Regions from separate parts of the Endobacterium panacihumi genome, predicted to be linked through region 1. Evidence: riboswitches for the same ligand, from Rfam matches in the RefSeq annotation. Region 1 holds a riboswitch; each other region holds the start of a gene.
What was found. A riboswitch is a leader RNA that binds a small molecule or an ion and turns the genes downstream of it on or off. The one in region 1 is predicted to bind cobalamin.
Positions count from the first base shown of each region.

Region 1 (7,829 bases):
CAATTCCAGCATATGAACCTCGGGCCTCCCAACCCTCGGATACACGCGGCGATTTCGATGGCCTCAAGCGGCCCGGCGAACACCCGCCATGTATTCCTCCAGTCCCGCGGCTTCCTCCGCCGTCAGGAACAATCCCTGCTTGGTGCGGCGCCACAGCACATCCTCTGCCGTGATCGCCCATTCCTTTTCGATCAAAAAGCGGACTTCCGCCTCATGAAGCGTGCCGCCGAAATGCCGACCAAGCCCCTCCACGGTCTTCGCATCGGCGAGGATCGCCTTCGCGTCCGTGCCGTAACATTTCACAAGCCGCGCCGCATGGCGCTTCGACAGGAACGGATAGGCCGAAAGCAGTTTCCGCTCTTCGCCGGCAGCACCGGTTACGGCAAAATCCCCCCCCGGCAGCCGGCTTTTGGCCGTCCACGGCGCGCCTTTGTTGCCAATCGCCTCACCGATCTTTTCCAGCGCATGCTCGGAAAGCCGGCGATAGGTGGTCAGTTTGCCGCCAAACACATTGAGCAACGGCGCACCATCGGCATCCACCTTCAGCACATAATCCCGCGTCGCTTCCTGAGCCTTGGAGGCACCATCGTCATAAAGCGGCCGCACCGCCGAATAGGTCCAGACGATATCTTCGGGCTTTACCGGCTCGGAAAAATATTCGCTTGCTGCATTGCAGAGATAACCGATCTCCTCGTCGCTGATCTTAACGTCCTTCGGGTCGGCCGAATAGTCGCGATCCGTCGTGCCGATCAGCGTGAAATCGGTTTCGTACGGAATGGCGAAAAAGATGCGATTGTCCGGGTTCTGGAAGAAATAGGCGCGCGTATCGTCGAACTTCTTCTTCACGATGATATGGCTGCCCTGCACGAGCCGGACATTATGGACATTGTTGCGCCCCATCGCGCCAGACAGGACCTGATCGACCCACGGCCCGCCGGCATTGACCAGCATGCGCGCCCGGTGGCGCGTGGTAGCGCCCGACACTTCATCGCGCACCTCGATCTGCCACAAACCGGCTTCGCGACGGGCCGACACCACTTTCGCGCGGTTCATGATCTTCGCTCCACGCGTGGCGGCGTCACGGGCATTGAGCACGACCATACGGGCGTCATCCACCCAACCATCGGAATATTCGAATGCCTTGCCGAAATTGGGCTTCAACGGCCGACCGGCCGGATCGCTTCTCAAGTCGAGGGTTTTGGTTGCCGGCAGCAGCTTGCGGCCGCCAAGATGATCATACAGGAACAGTCCGAGCCGGATCAGCCATGCCGGGCGCACGCCGCCCTTCTGATAGGGCAGCACGAAACGCAGCGGCCAGATGACATGCGGTGCCATCGCCCATAGCACTTCGCGCTCCATCAGCGCTTCGCGCACCAGACGGAATTCATAGTGTTCGAGGTAACGCAGGCCGCCATGGATCAGTTTTGTCGCGCCCGAAGATGTGCCTGAGGCAAAATCGTTCATCTCCGCAAGCGCAACGGAGTAACCACGACCGGCCGCATCGCGCGCAATGCCGCAGCCGTTGATGCCGCCACCAATCACGAAGAGATCGAATACCCTATCGTCAGACATCGCCTTACCGACCTTGCGTTCATCATTTTCGCGACGCAACAAATTTTGCAATTGCGAAAGACATCACAATCTAAAATGAAAGAAAAACGAATGTCAAATGAAGATTGAAAAACCGCAAAATTGGGCAGACTCACCCAGTTTCGATCAGGCGAACATCGCTGTCAGCGCATATCCGCCGGATCTCCGGCGAGGGACAGCGATCGGTGATGAAGGTATGAACCTGGTCAACATGACCCATCCTGACCGGCGCCGTGCGCTCGAACTTGGAGGCATCGGAAACAAGGATGACATGCCTGGCATTCGCCATGATCGCCTGGGCGACCTTCACCTCGCGAAAATCGAAATCAAGCAAAGCCCCATCCGCATCAATGGCGGACACACCGATGACCGCGTAATCGACCTTGAACTGGCGAATGAAATCGACTGCGGCCTCGCCCACAATACCACCATCCGAACCGCGCACGACCCCGCCGGCAATGATCACCTCGATCGAGGGATAAACGCGTAACCGATTGGCAACATTGATGTTGTTGGTGATCACCATCAATTCACGATGATCGACAAGCGCCTCGCCTACGGCTTCCGTGGTCGTGCCGATATTGATGAACAGCGACGAATTATCCGGTATGATCTGCGCTGCCGCCCTGCCGATTGCCTGCTTCTGCACAGCGAACATAAGCCGGCGCGCATCATATTTGACGTTTTCGTTTCCGCTCGGAAAAACCGCACCGCCGTGAACTCGGTTTAGGGCCTTGCCGTCACAAAGATCATTCAGGTCTTTACGGATGGTCTGCGGCGTCACCTGAAAGCGCTCAGCCAGGTCATCGACCAGCACTTTTCCCTGCGTTTTGGCGAGTGCCAAAATTTCTTCCTGCCGGCTGGATAGGTGCATGGCTCCCCTCCTTTTCGTTTTCTTTCATTTTAGAAAAAAACGAAGGCGCGGCAAGAAAATTCGAAATCTGGACCGGCCCCAAAAATCGTGGTGCTTTCTTGGCCGGAGAGCCTGACCTTTGCCACATCGCAACAGAAGAAACACAGCGATCACGCTGCAAAATCACCGTTGACAAGTGGAAGAATCGGGCGCATTGATGCCGCCATGATCACGAAGCTATCCACCGCCCGCTCATATTTTTGGTCGTACCTTTAAAGGGCGGCCAGACAGATCATATTGTCACAAAAGCCGCCGTCAGGCGGCTTTTTGATGAAAACAGCGTCCTGACGGCAACCCTCTCGAAAAAGCCAAGGACGAACACCATGCCAACCCTGTCATCGACGATCTCGGATCCGCTGAAACCGGCACATCTGCTGCCAGCCAGCCAGATCAGCCTTGCCGACGCTGCGCCCGCTCGCCCGCCGGTGGTTGCCATCCGCGCTGCCCGCCGCGCCGACCTGCCGCAACTCGGCGAAATGATCACGGCGCTCGCCACCCATCACAATGATGCTTCCGCCATCACCCCGGAAATCCTCGAGCGCGATCTGTTTGGCCCGGTGCCGTGGATCACCGCTCTGGTGGCAGACGGCGGCGAAGGCCTGATCGGCTACGCCATTCTGGTGCCGTTGTACCGCGCTCAGGAGGGCAAGCGCGGCATGGATCTGCACCATCTCTTCGTGCGCGAAGGCCATCGCGGCCACGGCATCGGCCACCATCTGGTCACCCGCGCCCGCGACCTCGCCCGCAATGCCGGCTGCGATTATCTTTCGGTCGGCGCCGCGACCGGCAATTTCGCCGCCCACCGATTTTACGAGCACATGGATTTCAAACCGCGGCCGGTAACAGGCATGCGATATACGCAGGCGCTGGCGTAAGAACTGCGGAAACCGGCGATCTCTCCTTGGCTGGGATCGCCGGACTGTTGCAATTACTACGACGACCTTCGTCTTCCGATTCAGTCTTTTCCAGTCAATACTCGACAACGACCACCCCCACCCGCTCCGCGATCTGGCACCAGATCGCCAAGCGCCCGGCGAATATCGCGGCTATTGAGATTGAGACTACGTCCTTTCGGAATCCCTTGCCGCTCAATCTTCGCCCACGCTGCAGCCCGAAACGCGGCAGCATTGCTTTCATGGTATGCAAGACAATCGGCCCCGACAGGATCGGAACCGATCAGAATGCGAAAGGCACGGCGATGCACGAAGCAGGCCGCGCCATGGTCGCGGTCATCGGAGAAAACGGCAAAACTCAGCGCATCGAGATCGTCACGCCAGACTGCCGTGTTCCTTTCCATCACTTCACGCGGAAGGACTGAGACGCTTCAGGAATGTGCCACTCAGCGCACCCAAAAGTGCCCAGAAAACAAAGCTTGTGACGGTTGCCACGACGATGAAGCGACGCTCCAGTTCGAGCGGCGCCAACGGCTCCACGCCGGTCGGCGGCAATGGCGCGCCCACCACATGCGGTGCCGCGATGAGGACGACCGCCAGCACCGCAGCCCATGGCTCACGCCGCAAGACCAGCAGGCCGATACCGGCAGCCGTCGCGATGGCCGTGGCAATCCACCATGTCTGACGGGCGGCAAGTTCTGCAGCCGGGCTGCCTGGCAATTCCGGCGGCAGCCCCACCATCGGCGCCAGCATCACCGAGGCAAAACCCGCCACGCCGAAAAACAGCCCGGTGCGCCAGCCCTGTGAGACGTTCGCCATGGACAGCAAGGCCGTCAGCACAAGCGAATAGCCGATCGCGGTCAGCACATTGGCGCCGAGCGTATAGGCGGTGCGCTCGAAACCGTCGGCGGGTGCCCACCCCTCACCGTGATCGTGACCGGCGGCATCATGCCCGTCACCTTCCGCCGCGGTTGCGGCATGATCGTGGGCGGGCGTGCCGGACGCATGCGTATGTGCGTCAGGCGCCGCGCTTTCCGGCACGGCCGGCCCTGCATTCTCATAGGTTTCGGCCTTGAGGATCAGCGGCTCGGTGCCGACCATCTGCATCAGCGTGATGGCAATACCTGTTATGATCCCCACCGGGACGGCGGAGAAGACAATAGCTCTGAACATATGGTGGCTCCCCTCAGTGGCAGGGGAAAGCGTTGGCATGACGGACGTCATGCGCAGCATTGTGAACGACTTCGAGATGGGAAAAACCCACGAAACCGATCACGAAAAGCCCGAGGCAACCGGCCATGGCGGATTGCACCAGGTTGGATGTTCTGGAAGAGACGGCCGGTTTGGCCGCGGTATCAGTGGTCTGTTTTTGCATGATGGAACCCCTCGTTGCACATGCGTTGCTCACATTTGCAATGGCAGGTCTCCTGGCTCGCAGGTCGTTGTCACGAAACTGGCCTTCCCGGTTTCCCAGTGGCCGTCATCGTCCGGACTCGCCGCTCACAGTTGCGGGGGCAGCCGCGAATGAGGAAATCTCCCTGTCGCGTTCCCTTTTCATCCCCCTGCATTCACTTGAGAAAACAGGAGGAACCATTGCGAGGCAAGTTGTGCGCCCGGCATTTGCGGGTGTCAAGGTGCGGTTGCACCGGCACGGCTGCACACCGAGGAAGCATTTTCAGAGGACGGGATTATTTCCCCGGCACTGCTTTCAAGTAGGCAGCGATGGCTTCAAGGTCGCTCTTGGGCAGATGCGCAATGTTTTTCTGCACTTCCACCATCGATCCGCCAACACTGTCGAAATCGGGTGTGAAACCGGTTTCGAGGTAGTTGACGATGTCGTCCTCGCTCCAGGCGCTGATCCCTTCCGAGGTCGAGGTAATGCCGGGCACGCGGCCATCGCCTTCCGGATTGAGGCCACCCGCCAGCCAGGCGCCGGACTCGAAACCGCCCAGCGCATTGCGCGGCGTATGGCATTCGCCGCAATGACCAGGACCTTCGACCAGATACTGGCCGCGCTTGACCTGTTCGGACGCATTTGCGAGCGCTACCCGCGGACCGTCATCGAAATAGAGAAACTTCCAGCCACCGACGGCAAGCCGGATATTGAAGGGAAACGGCAGGTCGTGGCCCGGCGCCACATTGGAACTGGCCGGCAAGGACTTCAGGTACGCGAAAAGGTCATTGACGTCTTTTGGCGAAAGCCGCGCATAGGACCCATACGGAAACGACGGATACAGATGCTCGCCACTCGGGCCAACACCACGCGTCATCGCATTGCCGAATTGTGCGATTGTCCAGCCACCGATCCCGGCCTGACTGTCGGAGGAAATGTTAGGAATATGGAATGTGCCGAAATCGCTCGGCAAAGCCCGACCGCCCGACATGATCTTCAGCGCATCGCCTTCAGCACCCGGCGCAGCATGGCACCCGGCACAGCCGCCCGCCCAGAACAGCTGTTCGCCATTGGCCAGATCAGGACTGCCGAGATTGGCCCAGTGGCTCTCCGGCTGCGGATCGGGTGCCGTCAGCGAATAAGCACCGCCGAGACCTGCCGCCCCCATAACAACCACTGCCGCCACGATTTTCGTGAAGGTCGATGCCATGTCATTCTCCTGCCGCAAGGCGTCACGGCAGCCGGGTCAGTACCCGGCTGCCGATCGCAATCAACGCTTCAGACGGTAGGTCTGGTGGCACTGGCCGCATTCGGCGCCCAGCGTCTGCATGGCATTCATGACGCCGGCGACATCGGTCGGTGCTGCCGCCAGAACAGCATCGGCATCCGCGGCCAGCTTCAGCGACTTGGCACGGAAGTCGGACGGATTTTCCCAGATCTTTGGCGAGGCTTCGGTATCATGGCCGGTTTCGCTGCCGACCGGGAACTGGTCGGGAAATGCCTTGGCCGACGTGCTGATCGTCGTCAGTGCGGTCTTCACGGCTTCCGCGTCGAACGGCTTCTGTTCCTTGGCGATAGCGGCAAGTGCGCCCATGGCACCACCGATCGCCTTCATGCCGGCCTGACGTTCGACCTGCGGTTCGGCAGCAAAAGCCGAACCGAAGCCAAGACAGAGTGCCACGGCCGTGGCGGCCAGAGTCTTGATATACATTAAAATCTCCCGGTTTGATCGGCCCGCATCACACGCAGCCGAAAGATCTGCGCTGGGAGAATGACAAGGCCAAACGACGGAAAGAAGTCACGTTTCCGTCAGGCTACCAGAGATGCTGCGATTATCCGTTGACACTGCGTTCACCAGATAAATACGGCAAAACCACTCAAGTTAGCTCATACGCCGCCCTTCACGCCTTCCCAAAGGGTCACCACCGACACGACAACCAGCAGCAGGCCGGCGCCCCGGCCAATCCAGATGGTTGCTGAGGCATTGCCGACGACCGCGGCGCGGGCACGCCCGGCAGCGACCGCAAGGCTGCCGTAAATCGCCAACTGGGTTGCTGCCGTCATCACCGCCATGATGGCGGCCTGCGGTGCCAGAGGACCGAAATCGGGACGTAGAAACTGCGGATAGATGGCCAGCATGAAAAGATAGTCCTTTGGATTCATCAGGCAGGTGACCGCCCCGCGCCGAAATGCTTCCCAATGAGAACGGCTGTCTGCCGGACCGACATGATCAACGATGATCGCGCTGCGCATCAACGTGACGCCGATCCACGCCATGTAAAGCGCGCCGATGATCAGCAGTGGTTTGAACAGGACCGGCATGAAACTCGCCAGAAGGCCGACCCCCAGCGCGCCATAAAGCGAATGCACGATCCCGCCCAGCATGATACCCGCCGTGGCGGCGAGCCCGGAGGCGCGGCCCCGCGTCAGCGCGTTGGCCAGAACAAAAATCATGTCCATGCCCGGCACGATGATGATGCCGAAAAGCAGCGTAAAAAACAGCCAGAGATTTTCCGTATAGGTCATGTCAGTTGCCACCCTTGTTTCGGCAAAACGGCAGGTTTGAAAAACCTTGTTTCACCACCCGATTTGCGGCTCTATACGACCACGCTCCTGACACCGTTCTGTCAGGAGCGAAGAGGCTGGGAAAGAAAATGCGCAAGGCGTCGCGCCTGTTCGAGATCATCCAGATCCTGCGGCTGGCCAAAGGGCCGGTGACCGCAGCCATGATTGCCGAGCAGCTGGAAGTGACGGTACGCTCGATCTATCGCGACATCGCGGCGTTGCAGGCCATGCGCGTGCCCATCGAGGGCGGCCGCGGCATCGGTTACATCCTGCGGCCGGGCTTTACGCTGCCGCCATTGATGCTTTCGATCGAGGAGACGGAAGCGATCGTCGTCGCTCTGGCGCTTCTGGAACGGACCGGCGACAGAGAGCTGAAACAGGCGGCACGGCAGGTCAGCCGCAAGATTTCGGCCGTCGTGCCGCAACCGCTTGCCAGCACGTTCAGCAGCAATGCGCTGCATGTCTGGGGCAGCAC
Region 1 covers NZ_JBOZRA010000002.1:6,617-14,445, forward strand. Annotated here, with positions in the region: gene ACRQ1B_RS11940 (ABC transporter ATP-binding protein) at 1-12, opposite strand, end outside; gene glpD (glycerol-3-phosphate dehydrogenase) at 64-1,572, opposite strand; gene ACRQ1B_RS11950 (DeoR/GlpR family DNA-binding transcription regulator) at 1,703-2,464, opposite strand; gene ACRQ1B_RS11955 (GNAT family N-acetyltransferase) at 2,827-3,378, shown strand; gene ACRQ1B_RS11960 (hypothetical protein) at 3,405-3,821, shown strand; gene ACRQ1B_RS11965 (CbtA family protein) at 3,805-4,569, opposite strand; gene ACRQ1B_RS11970 (CbtB domain-containing protein) at 4,583-4,771, opposite strand; cobalamin riboswitch at 4,797-5,006, opposite strand; gene ACRQ1B_RS11975 (c-type cytochrome) at 5,085-5,957, opposite strand; gene ACRQ1B_RS11980 (c-type cytochrome) at 6,060-6,500, opposite strand; gene ACRQ1B_RS11985 (LysE family translocator) at 6,677-7,315, opposite strand; gene ACRQ1B_RS11990 (helix-turn-helix transcriptional regulator) at 7,444-7,829, shown strand, end outside.

Region 2 (7,829 bases), on a different contig from region 1:
GCGGCAACCAATCCCCTCACATCCGCGGCCGAAAATCGCCATCCCCCCAATGATGCCGTCGCCTGCCACCAGCCGCCGCCGGCGCGTAATGCCGGGCGAGCGCCAGCAAGGCCGCCCGCAGCATCAGCTTGGCAGAGCGCGCCGGCCACAACCTCTCCCGCTCCACCACTTCCAGACCCTTGCCAAAACAGCAGACATCCACCGCCACGCCGGAAAGCTCTGGCCCAATCGCCTCCACGGCGCGGGCAAAGCGATCGCGCGCAGCCATGGCGCCATCGCTGATCTCGGCACCGCCCGCGCCGCTTCTGCCGCCGCTCGTCTCCAGCCGTGGCTCCCACGAGGCGGTAATGCGCGGCTGCATCTGCCCGCGGGTAAAATCGGCGGCCAGCCGCTCGCCGGCATCGAAAGCAGCAATAGGCAGGAAAGGCTCGCCACCACGATCCTTCAACCGGGCCAGAGGCGCAAGCGGCGATTCCGAGATGTTGCGGCTCACCCTTTGCCGCGCCCCCGCCACCAGCGCCGTCTCCTCCACCATGTCGCGATGCTGGTCGGCAAACTCCGCATCCCCTCCCGCAAGCGCCCGGCGCAGAAACGCCGACGCGGCAGGCGTTGCCGCAATCGCTCGGCCGCTTCGCAGAACCAGCCCCCGCGATACGGAGAGAACCAGTGTCGTGAGATCGAAATCCACCGCCTCACCCTGCCTTTCCAGCCGTACGGCCTGCATGTCCTCGGACACGATCCGGCACTCACCGCGCAAGACCATGCGCAACAGTTTCAAAAGCGCCTTTCGTTCGGCTTTTTCGCCCGTCTTGCCCCTGTAATCAGGCATGAGCCACCTCCTCCACGCGCCCGAAAGCCGCCAGCGCCATGCGCTCCACACAGGCAACAAAGGCGTCGAACAGCGGATCGTCGCGGCGGTCCTCGGTCAGATGGCAGGCATGTCTGACGGTCGTGCGGTCGCGCCCGCAGGCATCGGCGATATCGCCCATCGGCATGCGCAGCGCCACATGGCACACATACATGGCGATCTGGCGCACATGGAAGGCGATCCGCTTCCTGTCGCGCAGTTCGGCCATCTGGCCGTTTGCCAGCACCAGCGCCTCCCACACCAGAAGGCGCACCCCGCGGCAAATATGTTTGAGCGAAACCCCGATCCAGGGCGAACGTGGCGGCGGCACGGGGGTAAGAACCGGGCATGTGCCGGTGATGCGAATGGAAAATGCGGTCTGCATGAACAGCTCCCATCGATAAATAGGAATATATTCACACATCTATAACAGGCAATCGCAAAAAGGCAAAATATGCGCGCTGGTGAGCGCTTGTTGATTTCCCTAGGATATTTCCATTTTCAACAAAAAATAAAGGATTATTTTCCTCACAAACATTTCGAACAATAAAAAACCGGGCTCGGATCATTGGATCCTGCCCGGCATATTCTTGTCTGCAAAGGCGCGAAAAGGCACATCACCGGCCGGACCGCACCCCAGCGATCACGAACCCGCGACAGGCGTATCGCGTCTTATTTGCCGCGCTTGCGGCGCTGTCCGAGGCCCATTTCCTTGGCCAGGCGCGAACGCGCTTCGGCATAGGCTGGTGCGACCATCGGATAGTCTGCCGGCAGGCCCCACTTTTCGCGGTATTCTTCCGGCGTCATGTTGTAATGGGTCATCAAGTGGCGCTTCAGCGACTTGAACTTCTGGCCATCTTCCAGGCAGATCAGGTAATCGTCTTCGATAGACTTCCTGATCGGAACCGGCGGCTTCGGCTTTTCGACGGCAGCCGCGACAGGTGCCGGCGAAGACGTGTTGCTCAGTGCGGAATGCACGTCAGAGATCAGACCGGTGAGATCACCGACCTGAACCACATGGTTGCTGACATAGGCCGATACGATATCCGCGGTCAATTCCACGAGAAGATCCTGGCCCTTGTCGGATAGGGTTTCTGTCATACTAGTCTCCTGTTCCATCCATAGACAGCCGCGACCCGCGAACTGCCTTCGCAGAGACGCGATGGCCGCTTGCTCCTGCATGCCGTGTCCGCAAGGAACTGAGATCCACCCCTAGATCTCCGACAGGCAGTAAAGCCATGCCACCTGAAATTGACAGATGCTCACGTTTCCCCCTTAGATAGAAGATTACCGGCCCATCCAAGGAAGACATCGGCAACAATCCAAATATACTGAGGGCAATCGAGAGTTAAACCAAATTCAGCGCTCTACTGAGGAAGGAATTAGCACTGTTTTCTCAGAAGTCCAATTGCATTTTGAATATTTTGACTACAAAGAAAGTCATCCTCTGTTTTTTTAGGCTTTACTGAATGAATAGGAGACGCGGGTATTTCACCCCGGACAGAATTGCGGCAAAATTCTGTCGGCAGTCCATGCTTAAATCCGCTTAACGCGCTTAATTTCATGCTTAATCGAAAAAATCGGGCCAGCAGCCCAGCTTCCACCCCTATCGATCGCACCTTTGCGGCGCAATCTCCATCTCCCCTTAACCCTGCAAATCCTGCCTGATTCGCCGGCATTGTGCACGGCAAAACCGCCATTCCCCCGCATTGAAAGCCCGTGCGCCAAATTGGCACAGGGATCTTGCTGCAGTGCACAATAATGCTTGTTGTTACTGCACACCCGTTTTTCGTGTCTTGGAACGGGAGGGCGGGCGATGATGATTCCTGCCCTCTCCGATCATTCGAGCACTTTTCGTCGAAGCAGCCCGCACCTATCTAAAGACAAAACAGAAAGGAACCGGCGATGTCCGATGTCAAAACCGCGAAAATCGAGAAAAGCGATGCCGAATGGCGTGAACAACTGACGCCGGAACAATACTACATCCTGCGCCAGGCAGGTACGGAACGCCCCTTCACCGGCCCCTATTGGGACAGCAAGGAAAAGGGTCTTTACCGCTGCGCCGCCTGCGATGAACCGCTGTTCATCTCCGACACCAAGTTCGACAGCGGCTGCGGATGGCCGAGCTATTTCGCGCCGGTGAAGGAAGATGCCGTCATCGAACTGCGTGACACGACACATGGCATGGTGCGCACGGAAATCCGCTGCGCCAATTGCAACGGCCATCTCGGCCACGTCTTCCCGGACGGTCCGCCACCGACAGGCCTGCGCTATTGCATCAACGGCCACGCCATGGTGTTCGAGACGGCCTGACCCGTTGCGCGACAGACAAAAGGCGGCCTTTGCGGGCCGCCTTCCGGGTTTTCAATGATCGCCGGCCGGTTCAGCCGGCGGCGGTGCGCAGGGCTCTGGCAGCCGCCACCATGTTCACCAGCGCCGGGCGCACTTCGTCCCACTTGCGCGTCTTCAATCCACAATCCGGGTTCACCCAGATCTGTCGGTCGCCCAGCCGGCCGCGCGCCAGCGTCAGCAGCGCTGTCATCTCGCCGATCTCCGGCACGCGCGGCGAATGGATGTCATACACGCCCGGACCGATCTCGTTCGGGTAATCGTAATCGCGAAACGCATCCAGCAATTCCATCTTCGAACGTGACGTTTCGATCGAAATCACATCGGCATCCATGGCGGCAATCGCGCCGATGATGTCGTTGAATTCCGAATAGCACATATGGGTATGCACCTGCGTCTCATCCCCGACGCCGCTGGCGCACAGACGAAAACTCTCCACCGCCCAGTCGAGATAGATGCCCCAATCCTTCTGTCTCAGCGGCAGGCCTTCACGCAAAGCCGCCTCATCGATCTGGATCATCGCCGCGCCGGCATTTTCCAGATCAGCCACCTCGTCACGGATGGCCAGCGCAATCTGCCGGCACGTTTCGCTGCGGCTCTGGTCATCGCGTACAAAAGACCAGTTCAGGATGGTCACCGGCCCGGTCAGCATGCCCTTCACCGGCTTGTCCGTCAGTGATTGCGCGTAAGACCACCAGCGCACCGTCATCGGCTGCGGCCGCGATACGTCGCCAAAGATGATCGGCGGACGCACGTAACGCGACCCGTAACTCTGCACCCAGGCATGTTGCGTGAAGGCGAAACCGGAAAGCTTTTCGCCAAAATACTGCACCATGTCATTGCGCTCGAACTCGCCATGCACCAGCACGTCGAGCCCGATCTCCTCCTGCCAGCGGATCGCCGCTTGCGTCTCCTTCTCGATAAAGGTTTCGTATTGCAGGTCGCTCAGCGCCCCCTTGGCATGCGCCGAACGCGCCTTGCGCACCTCCGGCGTCTGCGGGAAGGAGCCGATCGTGGTGGTCGGGAAAAGCGGCAGCGCTTGCGACTGCAATGCACGACGCTGTGCAAACGGACTGTGACGGTGCTTCATTGCGGCATCGATGCCGGCCAGCCGCCTCTGCACGGCCGCGTCCTTCACTTTTGGCGAGACGGCCCGCGCCGCCACCGCCTGCGAAACATCGGCAATTTTCTCCGACACCGCATCCCGGCCGTGACCAAGCGCCGTACCGAGCGTGGCAATCTCGTCCAGCTTCTGCGTCGCGAAGGCAAGCCACGTCTTCAATTCGGCATCCAGCGCCGTCTCCAGCGCAAGATCGATCGGAACATGCAGCAGCGAGCAGGACGGCGCGATCTGCAGATTGTCCCGCTGTTTCGCCACCGGCTCCAGCCGGTCCAGAACGGCGGCAAGATCGGCACGCCAGATATTGCGGCCGTCGATCACACCGAGCGACAGAATTTTATCCGCCCGCACTGCAGAAAGCACGTTCGCAAGCTGTTCCGGCGCCCGCAGCAGATCCACATGCAGGCCCGCCACCGGCAATGTGGCCAGTGTTGCAAGGTTATCAGCAGGAGCACCAAAATAGCTGGCCAGCATGATCTTGATGCCCGGCACGGCGCGTGCAAATTCCGTATAGGCCGTCGTGAAGGCGTGGCGTTCGCCCTCCGTCAGGTCCAGAACGGCAATCGGCTCGTCCACCTGCACCCAGTCGGCGCCTGCCGCCTCCAGCTGCCGCAGCAGCTCGAGATAGACGGGCACCAGGCGCGGCAGCAGATCGAGCGGCTTGAAGGCAGCACCGCGCGCCTTCGCGAGCTTCAGGAACGTCACCGGACCAAGCAGAACCGGCCGTGTACGGATCCCGAGCGCGTTGGCCTCGATAAAATGCTCGACCGGCTTTGCGGAGGTCAGCCCAAAAGCCTGATCCTCCACCACTTCCGGCACCATGTAATGGTAATTGGTATCGAACCATTTGGTCATTTCCAGCGCCGGCACGCCCTGCGAAACACCGCCATGATGCGCATGGCCGCAATCGCCATGCCCCTCGCCTTCAGCACCGCGCGCCATGGCAAAATAGGTATCGAGCGTAACCGGCCCGCCCTTCCAGCCATAAATTTCCGGCACCGCGCCGACCATCACGGCCGTATCGAGCACATGGTCGTAAAGCGAAAAATCATTGGACGGGATGATGTCGATGCCGGCGTTCTTCTGGAGCGCCCAGTTTTCCGCTCGCAGTTTTTGCGCCACGTCGAGCAGCGTTTTCGCGTCGGCCTTGCCCGACCAATAGGCTTCGAGCGCGAATTTCAGTTCGCGATGTTTTCCGATGCGCGGAAAACCGAGATTGGCAGTAAAAACAGTCATTTCCTTGACCCCGAGGTTATGGGCAAGGTTTGCGGCATGGCGCCATCACGACCGGGCACAGGCGTGCCGGTCGCAAATGCGGCACACCGGGAGACCCCGCCCGTGGACGTTATCGATCGAGGCAGGTCTCCTGGCTTGCGGGTCGTCACCGCCATCCCGTCTTCCCGGAGCGCCCTTTCAGGCATTTTCTCCAGTGACATCCATCGGATGGCGGCTCGCCGCTTACAGTTGCGGGGGCAGCTCCGGCATGGATGCCTTGCGGCATCGCACCGGATTCCCTCTTAGCTCCGGGCAGATGCCCGCAGAACCACGATGCGGCAACCATGCCGCAGCGCGATCATCGCGTCAAGCGATATAAAGATATGCTTATATCTTTTATTCTTTATTCGACGCCGAGCGCTTCGGCCGAAATCCAGAACACGGCATCCTGCGATTCCGCCGTCTCCACCCAGAAGAAGTCCAGATGCGGATATTCTTCCTCCAGAATTTCGCGGCCCGAGCCGATCTCGCACAGCATGCCGCCCTCGGGATTGAGGTAATTGGCGGCGTCATCGAGGATCTTTCGCACCAGATCGAGACCATCCTCACCGCCATCATGCGCCATGGCCGGCTCGGCCTGATGTTCCGCCGGGAAACCGGCCATCGAGGCATGGTCGACATAGGGCGGATTGGTGATGATCAGGTCATAGGTTTTTCCCGCCAGCGGCGCAAAAAGATCGCCCTTGTAGAGCGCGACCTGTTCCGAAACCTCATGGTCGGTCACGTTGATTTTCGCCACTTCCAGCGCATCGCCGGACAAATCGACGGCATCGATCTCCGCATTCGGGAAAAACTTTGCCGCCAGCACGGCAAGGCAGCCGGAGCCGGTGCAGATATCGACGGCACTCGTCACCTGAAGGGGATCGGGCAGGAAGGAAGAGCCGTTTTCACCGAGATATTCGGAAAACAGGATTTCGCCGATATGCGACCGCGGCACGATCACCCGCTCGTCGACAAAGAAACGCACGCCCTGGATATAGGCGTGATTGGTGATGTAGGAGGTCGGCTTGCGGCTGGTCACCCGCAATTCGATACGCTCGGCCAGCAACTGGCGTTCGGCCGGCAGAAGGCGCGCATCGAGAAACGGATCCAGCGTATCGATCGGCAGATTCAGGCTGTCGAGCAGAAGAAAGGCAGCATCGTCGCCGGCCGTCGTCGTGCCATGGCCGAACCCAAGCTCGGCGGCATTGAAGCGCGAGATCGCGTAACGCCAGTAATCGCGAAGCGTCACCAGTTCTGTTGTGATATCGGCCATGGTCGCGCGGTCTCTCTTTGGGGAATGGCAATTGTTTTATCGTCTTCGGCCATTGGAGGCTGGACGGAACCGGCATTAGAATGGCAAGGGCGCTAAGGTCAACCATTCAAGCAGGATTGCCGGGTTTATGAGTAAGAAGCATACCGATCCGGTCGGGCCCCATATGGCATCGGGAGGCCGCGCCCAGCCGATCTCCCCCCTTGAGGGGGGCTCGGAGAGCGGGTTGAGACCCGTGGTTCAACCCCGGCAGCCCGGCAGGGCAGAGGGGTGTAATGCTGGCGCGAATGCCGCTTTCAAACCATCTGCCGCACCGTTGCTTACCCCCCTCTGTCACCTTTCGGTGACATCTCCCCCTCAAGGGTGGAGATCGGTAAGAGGCACCGCCGCATGAAACCCACCCGCCAGCGCCCCGGAAGGCCGACTAGGCCGGCATCACGACCGGCATCAAGACCGGCCGCAAAACCATCCACGCCCAGCAAGTCCCGCACCCCCGCCAAAAAGCCGGACGGCCAGCGCGTCACCCTGCCCCGCGCCCTCTCCAAACTCGGCTTCTGCTCCCGCACGCAGGCCGAAGAACTGATCAGCAATGGCCACGTCACGGTCGGCGGTCAAACGATCACCGACACCGAAGCCTGGGTCGATCTCAAGACGGCAAAAATCAGCGTCGATGGCAAACCGGTGACGGCGGAGCAATTCGTCTACCTGATGCTCAACAAGCCGCGCGGCCTCGTCACCACCCGCCACGATCCGCAGGGCCGCCCGACCGTCTACGATTGCCTCAAGGGCCACGACCAGGCCCACCTCTCCCCCGTCGGCCGACTGGACAAGGCAAGCGAAGGACTGCTGCTCTTTTCCAACGACACGCAATTCGCCAATGCGCTTCTCGACCCGAAAACCCACGTGGCGAAAACCTATCACGTGCAGATCGACCGCCTGCCCGACAGAACCATGCTGGAAGCACTCCGCAAGGGTGTCACCCATGA
Region 2 covers NZ_JBOZRA010000006.1:256,221-264,049, reverse strand. Annotated here, with positions in the region: gene ACRQ1B_RS23130 (DUF6456 domain-containing protein) at 17-829, opposite strand; gene ACRQ1B_RS23125 (helix-turn-helix domain-containing protein) at 822-1,232, opposite strand; gene ACRQ1B_RS23120 (Ros/MucR family transcriptional regulator) at 1,520-1,948, opposite strand; gene msrB (peptide-methionine (R)-S-oxide reductase MsrB) at 2,753-3,160, shown strand; gene metE (5-methyltetrahydropteroyltriglutamate--homocysteine S-methyltransferase) at 3,231-5,552, opposite strand; cobalamin riboswitch at 5,656-5,879, opposite strand; gene prmB (50S ribosomal protein L3 N(5)-glutamine methyltransferase) at 5,935-6,846, opposite strand; gene ACRQ1B_RS23100 (pseudouridine synthase) at 7,234-7,829, shown strand, end outside.
Region 2: linked by a shared signal. The riboswitch ahead of metE (5-methyltetrahydropteroyltriglutamate--homocysteine S-methyltransferase) and the one ahead of ACRQ1B_RS11970 (CbtB domain-containing protein) in region 1 are both predicted to bind cobalamin.

Region 3 (7,829 bases), on a different contig from region 1:
AGCGGTTCCGGGTCGGCGACTTCAAGCGGATCCAGCCCTGCCAATGCGCCGGTTTCCACCGGCACGCCATCGCGCAGAGGCAGGTTCATTCGCAGAATGTCGGCCTCCAGTGCGCGCGCGCTTGCCGCCGTCAAACCCCGCACCTGAAAATTGCCGCGTGCCGAAATGTCGATCAGGCCATTGCCGTGACGTTTCGCCAGTTCGCCTATGCGCACGAGATTTTCTGGCGAAATCGCTCCGTCGAGGCCGATGCGTGCCAAAAGCCCGTCGCCGGTCATCATCGGTGTCGACAGTGCCGGACAGGCACCGCGCACCATGGGCGATTTTTGGGTTACTGGATCAAGCACGGTCGCCGTCATGCCTGCACCTTCGCGTCATCGCGGACGGCATCCGCCAAAAATATCTCGAGTTCGCCATCGACGGAATTGCGGCGCGGATGCCACAGGCCACGGCGGCGGGCTGACAGAAAGCGTTCGGCAATCGCCTTGGCCGCCTGCCGGTTCTGGTCGAGAATAAAGTTTTTCACATCCTCATCGGCAACATAGGCCTGATAGACCGCCTCGATCAGCGAGCCGGGAATGGCATCGGTCGTTTCGGCAAAACCCACCAGCCGGTCGACGGTTTCGGCGAATTCGGACGCGCCGCGTGGCCCGTGCCGCATCTGTCCGGCGATGAAACGCGGATTTGTGGCGCGGGCGCGCACGATGCGGGTGACCGCCTCCACCATGGAGCGGGCGCGCGGCCGATCCGGATCGGTGGTGTCGAGCGCAATCACATCCGCCTTGCCGCCGAGTGCGGCGACGGCTGCTGAAAAACCGCCGATAAAGGCAACGTCAGCCGAACCATCCAGAAGATCGCGGCCGGGGTCGTCGCCGGTATGCACCAGCAGGTCGGCGGCGCGAATGCGTTCGGCAAATTGTCCCTGCGCTTCGAAACCTTCACCTTCGGCACCGCCAAAAGCGTGGCTAGTGGCATCCAGATACAGTTTTCCGAGTTCTTCGCGCTCGCGCCATTCACCATCGGAAAGACGCTCCTCAATGCCGGCGCCATAGGTGCCGGGGGCGGAACCAAAAATGCGTTGTGGTGCCTTGCCTTCCGCCTGTGCCGTTTCCGAAAGGGGGTTGTCGCCGGGCGCTTCCTCACGTGTGGCAATGGCGCGGGTGGCGGCGTCCAGCAGGGTGATCAGCGGCGCAAACATGTCGCGAAACAGGCCGGAAATACGGAAGCTTACATCCACACGCGGTCGCCCGAGGCTTGCCGGTGGCAGGATATCGATGCCGGTGACACGTCCCGTTGCGGGGTCCTGCACAGGTCTGGCACCCATCAGCGCCAGTCCCTGCGCCACTTCCTCGCCGCCGCTGCGCAAGGTTGCGCTGCCCCAGAGATCGATGATCAGGCTTTTGGGCCAGTCGCCATGGTCCTGCAGATAACGCCGCAGCACTTCGTCGGCGGCGCGCTTGCCGAGTTCGAACGCGGTCGGTGTCGGCATGGTGCGGGGATCGGACGCGTAGAGATTGCGGCCGGTCGGCAGAACATCACGGCGTCCACGCGCCGGCGCACCGGAAGGCCCGGCGGTAATATGGCGACCGTCCAGTGCCTCCAGCAACGCCTTGCATTCCCCGTCCGCACTTTGTTTGCGAAGCGGGTCCGGGGCGTCTGTGTTGATATCCGTATCGCGGCCAAACACGTGCTGGCCGTCCTTGATGGCCAGATCCTTCAGGTCGCATAGAAACGCATCGATGCGCGTCAGCGCCGCATCGGCATCCTCGCCGGCCGTGACGCCGGCATCGCTGGCCAATCCGGTTTCGTGCGCCATCTCGACAATCAGCTTTGCCAGACGGTCACGGCGGCGGCGATCCAATCCATCGGCCTGTGCATATTCATCGACCAGCAGTTCCAGCTTTTTCTGCGCGTCGGACAAGCCTGCTTCCGTCAAGGGGGGTGGCAGGTGGCCGATGGTGACGGCAGAAATCCGTCGTTTGGCGACGGCTGCCTCGCCCGGATTGGAAACGATGAACGGATAGATGACCGGCAGGCCGCCGAGTACGATTTCCGGGAAACAGTTTTGGGAGAGCGCGACGGTCTTGCCCGGCAGCCATTCCAGCGTGCCATGCGCACCGACGTGGACCACAGCATGCACATCAAGCTTTTGCCGAAGCCAGGCACCAAAGGCGATCAACCCGTGTCGCGGCGGCCGCTCGGGATCGTGATAATCCGTGCGGCGATCCGCTTCCCGGCCGCGATCCGGCGCCAGTGTCACGGTTACGTTGCCGAAACGGGCAGCACGAAAACCAAAGGCACCATCCCGCAAGGTTTCATCGTCTTGCGGCTCTCCCCATGTGCCCGTCACGGCTGCCCGCCCTTCCTGTGGCAGTGTTTCGAAAAACGCGCTGTAATCCCGCAGTAAACAGTTTTCGCCGGCTCCATCGAGACGATGCAGCAATTCCCTTGCATCCTCAGGAATGTCACGCACCTCGTAACCAGCATCCCGCAACTGGATCAGCATTTCCAGCACGCTTTGCGGCACATCCAGCCCGACGGCATACCCGGTGCGGCCCGGCGCTCCCGGATAGTCCGGTATGATGATGACGATGCGGCGATCTTTCCGATCTGCCTTCTGCAGACGCAACAGGCTGGCGATGCGCTCAGTGACCTTTTCCACGCGGTCGGGCTCCGGCCGGTTGATCAGGCCGGAAAAGCCCAGTTCGTCCTCGTTGCGCGCATCCTTGAACGACACGGCACCGGCGAGTATCCGCCCATCCAGTTCCGGTAGAACCACATGCATGGCCAGATCCGCAGGCCCCAGCCCGCGTCGGTTTTCGAGCCATGCATCTCGTCGTGTGGTGGCAACAATGACCTGCAGAACCGGCACGCCCAGACGATCGAAAAAGGTTTTGCCCTCGTCATCCGCGCCGCTGGCAAAGGCGGTGGCGGTGATGATCGCGGACGGCTTCATGCCGTTCATCGCCGCTTCGACAAAGGCCAGCGATGTCTTGTCCTTGAGGCCAGCCACAAAGACCGGAACGGCCAGAATGTTTTTCTCGCGCAGCGCGTCGAACAGGGCATCGATCGGCGCTACGTCACTGGCCAGAAGCATGGAACGGTAAAAAAGGATCGGCACGATGGCCGCCCCCGGCATCGTGGACAGAAGCGGATCGGGTGTTTCAAGGACGCCTTGGCCGGGATGATAAAACCCGGCCTTTGGTACGCTCACGGCATCGGCCATATCAGCCGTTTCGCCTCTCGCAAGCCTGATCAGCCGCGTGGCCAGAAGCGTCAAATTCTGCGGACCACCTTCGCGAAAATACGAAAGAAGCCGGTCGAGTTCCTCCGTCGAAACTGTGGATCCCGCCGCCAGCCTGGCATCGCGCTCGCTGCATTCGCCGGGCAACATGACCAGCGTCACGCCACGCGCGCGCGCCATGCGGGCCAGTTCGTCGGCGCCGTAAGGCCAACGGTCATGGCCGCCGAGAACCCGCACGAGAATGAGTTTTGCGAACCGCGCCACCTTATCGATCCAAAGGTCGACCGACATCGGGTGGCGCAGTTCGGAAATATTGGCGAGCCTGAGCGACGGCATTGTGTCGCCACCGCTGCCTGCCTCGGCTTTTGCCCATGCGGAGGCAATGCCGTTCAGATCGCTGTCGGTAAAGGACAGCACCACCACGTCGCCCGGCGTCTGGTCGAGATCGACCGGTTCGATCAGGTCGTCAAGCGACGAAGACGTGGTGGCGAGAATGTGCATCAGGCTGCCAGGATCTTTTCGATCTTTGCTGCATCGATGCCCTTTTCGCCGATGATGACGAGACGCGAACGACGCTCTTCATTGGCAGCCCAGGGGCGGTCGAAATAATGGTTCACGCGCGGGCCGACAGCCTGCACCAGAAGCCGCATCGGCTTGCCGGCCACTTCCACATAGCCCTTGATACGCAGAACCTTTTCGGCAGCCGTCACATCGGCGATGCGCTGGCTCAGCTCCGCCGGATCGGCAATTGCCGGCACATCCAGCACGAAGCTGTCGAAATCGTCGTGTTCGTGGTCCAGTTCGTCGTCGTGATGGGTCTTGCGGTTCTCGATGTCGTCTTCGACGGCAAGGCCAAGGCCGATGAACACGGCCGGATCGACGACTCCATTGGCGGCCGGCACGATGCGCACGGCGCGTGGCAAGTGTTCGGTCACATGTGCGGTGGCGATTTCCAGGCCCTTTGCGTCCAGAAGGTCGGCCTTGGTGAGAATAACGAGATCGGCGCAGGCGATCTGATCTTCAAACACCTCTTCCACCGGGTTGTCATGATCCAGGCTATCGTCTTCAGCCCGCTGGGCGGCCAGCGCTTCCATGTCGTCGGCGACACGGCCTTCCGCTAGAGCCAGGCCATCGACCACAGCGACAACGCCATCGACCGTCACGCGGCTTTTCACGCTAGGCCATTGAAAGGCCTGCACGAGCGGCTTGGGCAGGGCGAGACCCGAGGTTTCGATGAGGATGTGGTCGACCTTTGGCTCAAGCGCCAGAATCCTGTCGATCGCCGGCACAAAATCGTCGGCAACGGTGCAGCAGATGCAGCCGTTTGCCAGCTCGACGATGTTGTCGTCCGGGCAGTTTTCGATGCCGCAGCTTTTCAGGATCTCGCCGTCGATGCCGACATCGCCGAACTCGTTGACGATGACGGCAAGGCGCTTGCCTTCAAGGTTCTGCAATGTGTGGCGCAGAAGCGTGGTTTTGCCGGCGCCGAGAAAACCGGTGACGACGGTGCAGGGAATACGGGCGAGATTGGCGGTCATGAGCTTTTTCCTGAATGTCGGTCTATGCGTTGAAGTCGAAAGGCGGAATACGGGCGATCATGTTGCGTTTCAGACAGTCCGGGCGGCCTTTCCAGGGCATCAGGCCGTCGGCGGATGTGGCGATCAGTTCGGCACCGGTGATCAGGTCGGCGGCATTTTCCAGCGCCAAATGGCCAAACACATAGGTCCAGCCATCCTGCCTTGCGATGACCGCGCTCGGCCCACGCTTGCAGTTGGAAAGACAGTTGACGCTCTTGATGGTGATGTCGGGGGCCTGCTCGGCCGCCGCACCCATGGTGGCATTGAGCAGGTGCGTGCCCTGCCGCGGCTCTTCCGTGGACCCTTCGCTGGTACGACAGCTGGCGCACACAAAAATAGTCACCGACGGTTTTGCCGCCGTGATGTCGTTTTGCTGCCTGTCATTGGACTGAATAAAATCCAAGTCTCTACCCCGTTGGTTCAAAACATGCGGGGTGCCGAGCGCGAAAACCTGATGGTTGCCGTGCCTTGAAAACATCCTTGCCGGAGCACCCCGCCCGGTCGGATTCTTTTGTCTGTGACGGCAGGTCTCCTGGCTTGCGGATCGTCGCCCTATCGCCGCCTTCCCGAAATCGCTTTCAGTGGCGTGGTGCGGGGCTAACCGCCTACAGTTGCGGGGGCAGCCGTGGTTTGAAGCCGGAAAATCGACGTTACCACGTTCCCTCTTAGCTTTTCCCGTTGCCGGGAAAAGACCGTCACCCTTTCCCTAGGCGTCGGTGCCTGCACTGTCAATGCAAACGCTCTTATGGAAGGCCCGGATTGCCGCGCGAAACGAATCCCCTATAGTCCGCGCTTCGCCGCAAGCAGCCACCACGGGAGCACACAGATGAAAGATATCGACCAGCAGGAAGCCGAGCGCCATCAGCGCAAAATGGCCAACCGCAAGGCGGTTCAGGATGCCGAAGTGGCGGAAAAGACCATCGAAAAGGGCCTTCTCATCGTCAATACAGGTCCCGGCAAAGGCAAGTCGACGGCGGCTTTCGGCCTGGCCCTGCGCATGCTCGGAAACGGGCGTCGCGTTGGTGTCGTGCAGTTCATCAAGGGGGCATGGGAAACCGGCGAGCGCCCGGCACTGGAACTGTTTGGCGATCGCGTCGAATGGCATACGATGGGCGAGGGGTTTACTTGGGAAACGCAGGATCTGAAGCGCGATGTCGCCGCTGCCGAACGCGCCTGGGCCAAGGCCGAGGAACTGATGGCCGATCCGACCATCGGCCTTCTGCTGCTCGATGAACTCAACATCGCCCTGCGTTACGATTATCTTGATCTCGACGCCGTCATCGCGTCGTTGAAAGCCCGTCGCGAAGATTTGCACGTGGTCATCACCGGCCGCAACGCCAAGCCGGCGCTGATCGAGGCGGCCGACACGGTCACTGAAATGTCGCTGGTCAAACATCATTTTAAAGCGGGCGTAAAAGCCCAGTCCGGCATCGAGTTTTGAGAAAAGCCATGACTGCACGCGCGCTGATGTTTCAGGGAACCGGCTCGGATGTCGGCAAGTCGCTGCTTGTCGCAGGCCTTGCGCGTGCGCTGACCAATCGCGGTTTGAAGGTGCAGCCGTTCAAGCCGCAGAACATGTCCAACAATGCCGCCGTTACGGCCGATGGCGGCGAGATTGGCCGGGCACAGGCGTTGCAGGCGCGGGCGGCAAAAGTGCCGCTGTCGGTGCATATGAACCCAGTTTTGTTGAAACCGCAGAGCGAGGTTGGTGCACAGGTCGTCGTGCAGGGGCGTGTGCAGGGCAATGCGAAGGCCTCGGAATATCAGGGCATGAAGGCGTCCCTGATGCCGCGTGTCATGGAAAGCTTCGAACTACTGAAATCACAGGCCGATATCGTGCTGGTCGAAGGGGCGGGCAGTGCCTCGGAAGTCAATCTGCGTGGCAACGATATCGCCAATATGGGTTTTGCCCGCGCCGCCGATGTGCCGGTCATCCTGATCGGCGATATCGATCGTGGCGGTGTGATCGCCAGCATTTCCGGCACCAAACTGGTGCTGGATACCGACGACGCGGCGATGATCCGCGGATTCATCGTCAACCGGTTTCGTGGGGATCCCACCCTGTTTGCCGATGGCATGGCGATGATCGAAGCGCATACCGGCTGGCAGAGAATTGGCCTTTTGCCGTTCTTTTCCGAAGCCCGCCGTCTGCCAGCAGAAGATGCTCTGGCGCTGGATAGCCTCGCCATCGACAAGACGGGGGCAAAAATTCGAATTGCCGTGCCGGTCCTGCCGCATATTTCCAATTTCGACGATCTCGATCCGCTCGATGCCGAACCGGATGTCGATGTGGTGCGCGTGCGTCCGGGGCAGCCTCTGCCAGCTGATGCCAATCTTGTGCTTTTGCCGGGATCGAAGGCGACCATCGCCGATCTCGCCGCCTTCAAGGCCGCCGGTTTCGATATCGATCTTGCTGGCCATGTGCGTCGCGGCGGTTATGTGCTTGGTCTCTGTGGCGGTTACCAGATGCTCGGCCGCACGGTGCGCGATCCTGATGGCATGGAAGGCGAGGCCGCAACGGTCGAAGGCCTTGGCCTGCTCGATGTCGAGACAACGCTATCCGGTGACAAGCGTCTTGAAGCGGTAACGGGAACCAGCGCCGATGGTGTTTCCTTTGCCGGCTATGAAATGCATATTGGACGGACGATCGGACCGGATTGCGACCGGCCTTTTGCCCGCATTTCCGGGCATGCCGATGGCGCGGTATCGAAAAGCGGCCGCGTCTTCGGCACCTATGTCCACGGCCTTTTTGCCGATGACCGCCAGCGTTCCGCATGGCTGCAACGCCTCGGCGGCAAGGCATCGGATATCGATTACGAAGCCGGAGTCGATGAGGTGCTGGACCGTTTGGCACAGCATATGGAAAAACATCTTGATATCGAGGCGCTGCTCAGGATCGCGAGATAACCCAGCCGACAACCGCCAGCAGACCGAATAGCGCGATCATCAGAATATCGGCGGCCCGTCCCAGCTTCAGCGCTTTTCGGATGTCGGTTGCAGTTGCCTCA
Region 3 covers NZ_JBOZRA010000005.1:44,261-52,089, forward strand. Annotated here, with positions in the region: gene cobG (precorrin-3B synthase) at 1-359, opposite strand, end outside; gene cobN (cobaltochelatase subunit CobN) at 356-3,745, opposite strand; gene cobW (cobalamin biosynthesis protein CobW) at 3,745-4,782, opposite strand; gene ACRQ1B_RS20280 (DUF1636 family protein) at 4,805-5,224, opposite strand; cobalamin riboswitch at 5,327-5,533, opposite strand; gene cobO (cob(I)yrinic acid a,c-diamide adenosyltransferase) at 5,648-6,262, shown strand; gene ACRQ1B_RS20290 (cobyric acid synthase) at 6,271-7,728, shown strand; gene cbiB (adenosylcobinamide-phosphate synthase CbiB) at 7,712-7,829, opposite strand, start outside.
Region 3: linked by a shared signal. The riboswitch ahead of ACRQ1B_RS20280 (DUF1636 family protein) and the one ahead of ACRQ1B_RS11970 (CbtB domain-containing protein) in region 1 are both predicted to bind cobalamin.